Silvibacterium dinghuense: one gene and its partner. The main gene of each other region encodes a partner of the protein of the gene in region 2 in a complex. Links are inferred from orthologs where the notes say so. Each region holds a gene or a part of one and is shown on either strand. Other genes may lie near its edges.

Evidence for each region.
Region 1: the proteins of trxA (region 2) and ESZ00_RS09435 are in contact, whole or in part, in an NMR structure (PDB 2IPA), measured with the Bacillus subtilis proteins. The link is inferred for Silvibacterium dinghuense from one-to-one orthologs.

The regions. Positions count from the first base shown.
Region 1 is NZ_SDMK01000001.1:2,391,521-2,394,664, reverse strand. The notes cover bases 37-2,866. They hold ESZ00_RS09435 (arsenate reductase ArsC), read right to left. Parts: upstream 1,772-2,866; coding sequence 1,301-1,771; downstream 37-1,300. Other genes in these bases: arsB (ACR3 family arsenite efflux transporter), read left to right, coding at 2,267-2,866; ESZ00_RS09430 (ArsR/SmtB family transcription factor), read left to right, coding at 1,845-2,267; ESZ00_RS09440 (PadR family transcriptional regulator), read right to left, coding at 859-1,272; ESZ00_RS09445 (ABC transporter permease), read right to left, coding at 37-857. Outside these bases: more of ESZ00_RS09445, read right to left, coding at 1-36; more of arsB, read left to right, coding at 2,867-3,144. UniProt on the Bacillus subtilis protein: Catalyzes the reduction of arsenate [As(V)] to arsenite [As(III)]. In vitro, can dephosphorylate para-nitrophenyl phosphate (pNPP).
Region 2 is NZ_SDMK01000001.1:877,954-881,219, reverse strand. What follows is about bases 195-3,146. They hold trxA (thioredoxin), read right to left. Parts: upstream 1,867-3,146; coding sequence 1,522-1,866; downstream 195-1,521. Other genes in these bases: thrC (threonine synthase), read right to left, coding at 3,137-3,146; thrB (homoserine kinase), read right to left, coding at 2,220-3,140; ESZ00_RS03395 (2-keto-4-pentenoate hydratase), read left to right, coding at 632-1,378; msrP (protein-methionine-sulfoxide reductase catalytic subunit MsrP), read right to left, coding at 195-409. In the rest of the region: more of msrP, read right to left, coding at 1-194; more of thrC, read right to left, coding at 3,147-3,266. UniProt on the Bacillus subtilis protein: Participates in various redox reactions through the reversible oxidation of its active center dithiol to a disulfide and catalyzes dithiol-disulfide exchange reactions.

The DNA of each region.
Region 1 (3,144 bases), 1.5 Mb from region 2 along the record:
AAGGTGGTCATGAGCCAGCGCGGGGCCTCATGCCCGACCGGCGTCCAGACCTGGATGCTGCTGGGCGCGAATGGTCCGAAGAAGACCATCGACTCCGGCAGAACGCCGATGATGGTGTAGGGCCGCGCATCGAGCCAGATCCTGCGCCCGAGCACGCCGGGATCGGCGGCGTAGCGGCGCTTCCAGAAGGAGTAGGAGAGAATCGCCGTGGCGTTGGCGTCGGGGCTGTCGTCTGCCTGCGTAAAGGAGCGGCCGAGCACGGGCTGCATGCCCAGGGTGGAAAAGAAGTTCGCCGTCACCCAGGCGGCGTTGGCCGCCTCCGGCAGCTGTCCACTTTCCGCCGACACGCTGTAGCCCTGGAAAGGCGAGATCATCGCCATCTCCGCAGACCTGGCAGCCGCCGACTTCCATGCAAAGAAGCTCCCCGCATCGATGGGCATGAAGCTTCGCTTGCCGTTGGCGTCGTTGAAGGTGCTGTAGAGAGTGACCAGCCGCTCCGGCGCGTGGTAGGGCAGCGGATTGAGCAGCACCGAACGGATGACGGCGAACAAGGCCACGTTTGCGCCGATTCCGAGAGCCATGACGACGATGGCGATGACCGTGAACCCCGGCGCCCGGCGCAAGCCGCGCAGGCAGTAGCGGAGATCGCGCTCCCAGGCTTCGATCCGGTTCCAGGACCAGACGGCGCGCGTCTGCTCGCGGATGACGGTGGGATTGCCGAAGGCGCGAAGAGCGGCATAGCGTGCTTCCTCGGCGGAAGCGCCATTCTCGCGATGCTCCTCTTCCTCCAGCTCAAGATCGGCGCGGAGCTCGCGCTCCAGATCGCGGTCGCGTTTATTCCCGGTCAGCCAGCTCATCTCACGCCTCTTCGGGCGCGGGCCACATCACGCGCGCCACGGCTTCGGTCATCTGCTTCCACCTCGACTCCTCCACCACCAGCTGGCGGCGGCCGGCGGCGGTGAGGCGGTAGTACTTGAACTCGCGGTTGCGGTCGGGCGCTGTCTCCCAGTTCGCCGTCACCCAGCCGCGCTTTTCCAGACGGTGCAGGGCCGGATACAGCGAGCCATGCTGCATCTGGAGAAAGTCGTGGGTGGTGCGCTGGATGTGCTTGCCGATCTGGTGGCCGTGGGCCGGGCATCCGAGCAGGGTGCGCAGGATCAGCATGTCCAGGGTGCCCTGGAGCAATCCGTTGCGCGATGAGGAATCCGCAGCCATGGTAGACAGTCGACCTCCAATGGCGATGATGGTAGACAGTCGACTATCGGAAGTCAATCGGAATTCTCTCCTGCCGAAGCGGGGTTTAATCCGGCATCGGGTTCCCGGAGGAGACGAGCGCGTGCATCCGCTGCACCAGCTGCTCGACGCGCGCTTTCACCTCATCGCGGATGAGGCGCACTTCCCCGGCAGGAAGTCCTTTGGGATCGCGCAGCGGCCAGTCTTCGCGGCGCAGACCCGGAACATAGGGACACTGCTCACCGCAGCCCATGGTCACCAGAAGATCGGCTTCGGCGGCCAGCTCTTCGGTGAGCTTCTGCGGCCTGGCAGCGCTGAGATCGATGCCGACCTCCCGCATGGCGGCCAGCACTTCCGGGTGAACGGATGCGCCAGGCTCCGTTCCCGCCGATAGCGCGCGCGCTTTCGAGGGATCGGCGAGCGCATGGAAGAACGCCGCGGCCATCTGTGAGCGTCCGGCGTTATGAACGCAGGCAAAAATCACGGTCACCCTGCCGTCTTTGTACTTCGGCTTCACAGCATCCAGAATTTTCGTCATTCCCCCACCTCATGCATTTGCTTAAGCGAATATATTTCTTGCATACACATTCGTCAAAGCATATATATTCTGTATGCCCCGCAAAGCAGAGTTCAACGTAGCGTTCAACATGGAACAGTTCTTCCAGGCGCTGGGAGACAGGACCCGCCTGCGCCTGCTCAACCTCATGGGAGAGCAGGAGGTCTGCGTCTGCTACTTCGTCGAAATCCTGGACGCGCCTCAACCGAAGATCTCCCGGCACCTCGCCTACCTGCGCAAGGCGGGCATCGTCTCGGCCCGGCGCGAGGGCAAGTGGATGCACTATCGCATCGTGGCGCCATCGCATCCTGGCGCAACCCGGATTCTCCGGCAGACGCTCGATTCGCTGCAAGAGGAGAAGGCCATGCAGGCCGACCGGGCGCGGCTGATCAAAGCCTGCTGCGCACCGGCGAAATATGCTCTCGCAGGCGCGCCGGTTCCGGCGGCGATTTCCGAACCGTGCTGCGAGTCCTGCTGATGGCCGCCCCTGTCGCACACGGCCAGGTCTGCACACCGGCAGCGCGGAAACAGCTCTCGTTTCTGGACCGCTTTCTCACTCTCTGGATCTTCCTCGCCATGGCGATCGGCGTCGGGACCGGTCATTTTCTCCCATCCTCCGCGGCATTCGTAAACCGTTTCCAGCGCGGAACCACCAACATTCCTATCGCTGTCGGACTCATCCTCATGATGTTTCCGCCGCTGGCAAAGGTCCGCTACGAAAAGCTTGGAGAGGTCTTCCGCAACAAGCGCGTGCTGGGGCTCTCGCTCGTTCAGAACTGGCTGATCGGGCCGGTGCTGATGTTCGGACTCGCGATCGTTTGCCTGCGAAGCGAGCCGGCTTACATGCGTGGCCTGATCCTGATCGGCATCGCACGCTGCATTGCCATGGTGCTGGTGTGGAATGAGCTGGCCGAAGGCGACACGGATTATGTCGCCGGGCTTGTCGCCATCAACAGCATCTTCCAGGTGCTCTTCTACAGCCTCTACGCGTGGCTGTTCCTGGCCGTGCTCCCGAAGTGGTTCGGTCTTGCCGCGAGCGTTGTTTCGATTGGCATAGGCGACATTGCAAAGAGCGTCGGCCTGTATCTTGGCGTGCCGTTTGTGGCCGGGTTCCTCACGCGGTTTCTGCTGATCCAGACCAAGGGAGAAGATTGGTACCGGACCCGCTTTGTTCCCCGCATCAGCCCCCTGACGCTGGTTGCCCTGCTCTTCACCATTCTCGTGATGTTCTCGCTCAAGGGCGACCTGATCGTGCGCCTGCCGCTCGATGTTGTCAGGATCGCGATCCCGCTCGTGATCTATTTCCTCGTCATGTTCCTGGTCAGCTTTGCGATGGGCAAACGGCTCGGGGCAGA
Region 2 (3,266 bases):
GATAGATACGGTCCTCGAGCGGGCGGAGCTTCATCAGGCTGTCGATATCGAAGGTCTTCTTCGTCTTGACCAGGCCCTCGACGCTGACTGTCCAGGGGCGGGTCTTCAGGCGCCAGGCATTGCGTGAGGGATCGCCTTTGTCGGTGCCGAATTCATAGAAATTGTTGTAATGGGTGATGTCGTTGTAGGCCGTCTCCGTGAGTCCCCTGCCGGAGAGCGGACTGGAGACCGTCGAGAGCTTGGTATCGGCATGGACTCCGTCTGGATGTGCGAGCCGTTCGAGGTCCTTGCCTGCAACCGCGGCTAAACCGGCTGCGCCGGCGGCGGCCATGAAAGCACGGCGATTCAGCCAGGAGGACTTCGGCGTGATCTCCGAGGAGGGAATCTCGCTTGCCTTCCTTATCCACATGGGCCTGTCTCCTTTGCATAGGGCGAATACGGCAAACCTGCTCTTGAGACGTTACACGGGCCTTCCTGGTTACGGCAGAATGGAAGGGGACTGCGGAGATTCTCCCGGCTCCAACCCGGCAGGGGCAATTCTCATCTTTTTGCATAGCAACCCAAGCGGAGAAGTGGCATGAACGAATGGAACCCGGCCGGAAAACATCTTTCGGCGCAAGAAAAAGACCGTTTGCGGCAAGCAGCGGAGATCCTGCTGCGTGCGCGGCGGGAGCGGACGCCGGTTGCGGCTCTGCCTGAAGATCTGGCTCCGCATGACCTGGACGAAGCCTATGCGCTGCAGTCGATTGTGGCCGAGGCATTGGGCCCGGTGCAGGGATGGAAGGTCGGCGCTCCTTCGCCCGAGGCGATGCCGCTTTTTTCGGCCATGCCGGCTTGGGGTGGATTCACCCCGTCGGGTGCCCATGTCTCGGAACACTTCCGGCGGCTGCGCGGGGTCGAGGGAGAGATCGCCTTCCTGATCGGCAGCGACCTGCCGCCGCGGAGCACCCCTTATACGCGCGAGGAAGTCATCGCGGCCATTGCCAGCGCGCATCCGGCGATCGAACTGTTGGAGTCGGCCTTCGAAGATCCGGACAAGACGCCGCGATTCTCGACGATCGGCGACCTGCAGTCGAATGGCGGCTTTATTTATGGGGCGGCACTTGAAGGCTGGCAGAGCGTGGATCTGACCAGGGAGTCGGTCTCAGTGGTGATCGACGGCGTGGTGCGCTTTGGAGGCACAGCCTCGAACTCGGCGGGCACCGACCTGCTGCGGCTGGTGACGTACCTCGCCAATGAGGGCAGCTATCGTACGGGCGGCCTGCGCGCGGGTGACTGGGTGACGACGGGAAGCTGGTCCGGCAAGGAGCTGGCGTTGCCGGGCTCGCGCGTGGACGTGGAGTTCTCGACCTTCGGGACCGTGACGTTGCACTTCTGAGAAGACTCCGATAAGAGCGTAAAACAGGGTTGCCCCATGTCTCAATGAGACATGGGGCAACCGGATTCTTCCTATTCAGTAGAGAACGGTCTCAGGCCCGCGACCAGCGGAGGCCGAAGGCGATCCGCCCTGCGCGCAGCAGTTTAGGCCTTGGCGGTCTCGACGAAACGGGAGAGGCTCTTCTCGATCGTCTCTTTGGGGACGTAACCGACGATCTGGTCGGCAACCTTGCCGTCCTTGAAGAGCAGCAGCGCGGGGATGCCGCGGATGCCATAGCGCATGGGGGTCGCGTTGTTGCGATCCACGTCGAGCTTGGCCACCTTCACCTGGCCGGCATACTGCGTCGCGAGCTCATCGACGATGGGAGCCAGAGCCTTACAGGGACCGCACCATGCCGCCCAGAAATCAACCAGAACCGGCTGCTCCGACTGCAGGACTTCCTGCTCGAAGTTTGTGTCCGTTACCTCAAGAATTCCTTGTCCCGCCATGCTCCTCCTTAGGGGGCCTGTTTGGCCCTCGCGACCGATGGACTATTCCATCAGTTTACCGGATGAGTAGATGCGGGAACGGAGCAAAAAGTCGCAGGAGGGGGATGCTGAGGGGATGGTCCGGTGCGGGATAGGACAGGCAACCCGAAACATGGAGCGTGCTTCTGATGCATACAAGCATAAGAAGACCCTAACGTTAGAGCGCCCGGGCCTCCTTTTCAGGAAACCCGAGCGCTAGAGCAGCCCTCCCCCAGAACTGCCCACGTGCTGAAGGTAGAGCTTTTGAACGCGCCCAGCAAGCAATCTTAGGTAATTTTAAGGTAATGCTTTCTATAGGTTACGTGCGTGGGAGGCTATCTTGCTCCGGTCTCTCCGGCGCCGGCTCCAAAACTGCACCGCAGAATCTCGGCTACTTCGCCAGACTGGGTGCGGCGGCGAATCTCGGCTTCCACCGATTCGAAGGCTGATTCCGATTCGAGGATCAGCAGGATGGCAGGACCGGCACCGCTGAGCGCAACGCCCAGCACGCCCGGCGTTCCAGCCAGCGATTCGAGCGCAGGGAGCAGCGGGCAAACCTGGGAGCGATAAGGCTGATGGATGCGGTCGCGCATGGCATCGGCTACGAGGTTGGCGCGGCCTGCGGCAAAGGCGGCCGTCAGCAGCGAAGCGCGCTGCAGATTGAAGACCACGTCGGCGCGGGTATAGCTTTCCGGCAGCACGGCACGCGAGGCAACCGTGGCGAGCGGCGCCGTGGGAATCACAACCAGTGCACGCCAGGCCTCGGGCAGACGGAAGCTGACGGTCTGCAGACGAGGGCCATCCCCATGATCCGCAGTCCAGGACCCGGCCACGAAACCGCCCAGCCAGCAGGCGGCGGCATTGTCCGGGTGACCCTCGAGCCGTACGCCCTCGGCGAGGATGCGGTCGCTGTCCCAGCCAAGCTGGCCGAAGTGCGCAGCGAGGGCTACGCCTGCGAGCCGCACGGCTGCAGAAGATCCCATGCCCATGCCGAGAGGAATCTCGTTATGGACACGCAGTGCAAGCGGCTGCACCTCTTTGCCGTTGGCCGCGAGGGTCTTGCGATAGACATCGAGCAGCAGGTTGCGGCCGAGCGATCCGCAGACCTCGGGATGACGGCCGGTGGCCTCGATGGAAAACTCGGTGCCTGTCTCCGCGCTGACTTCGAGATGGCGGTCGAGCGCGACGGCCAGCGTATCGAAGCCGGGACCGAGATTGGCCGAGGTTGCAGGCAGATGGATCGAAAAGGCACTCACGGTTGTACTGCCTTTTCGAGCGCGCGCAGCACCTGGTCGACGTCGGCATCGAGCTCGACCGTGTTGCGGCGGGTGGACTCGATCTCCGGACGCAGCGGCGCAATCTCTTCTTCCGTGAGCAGGTCG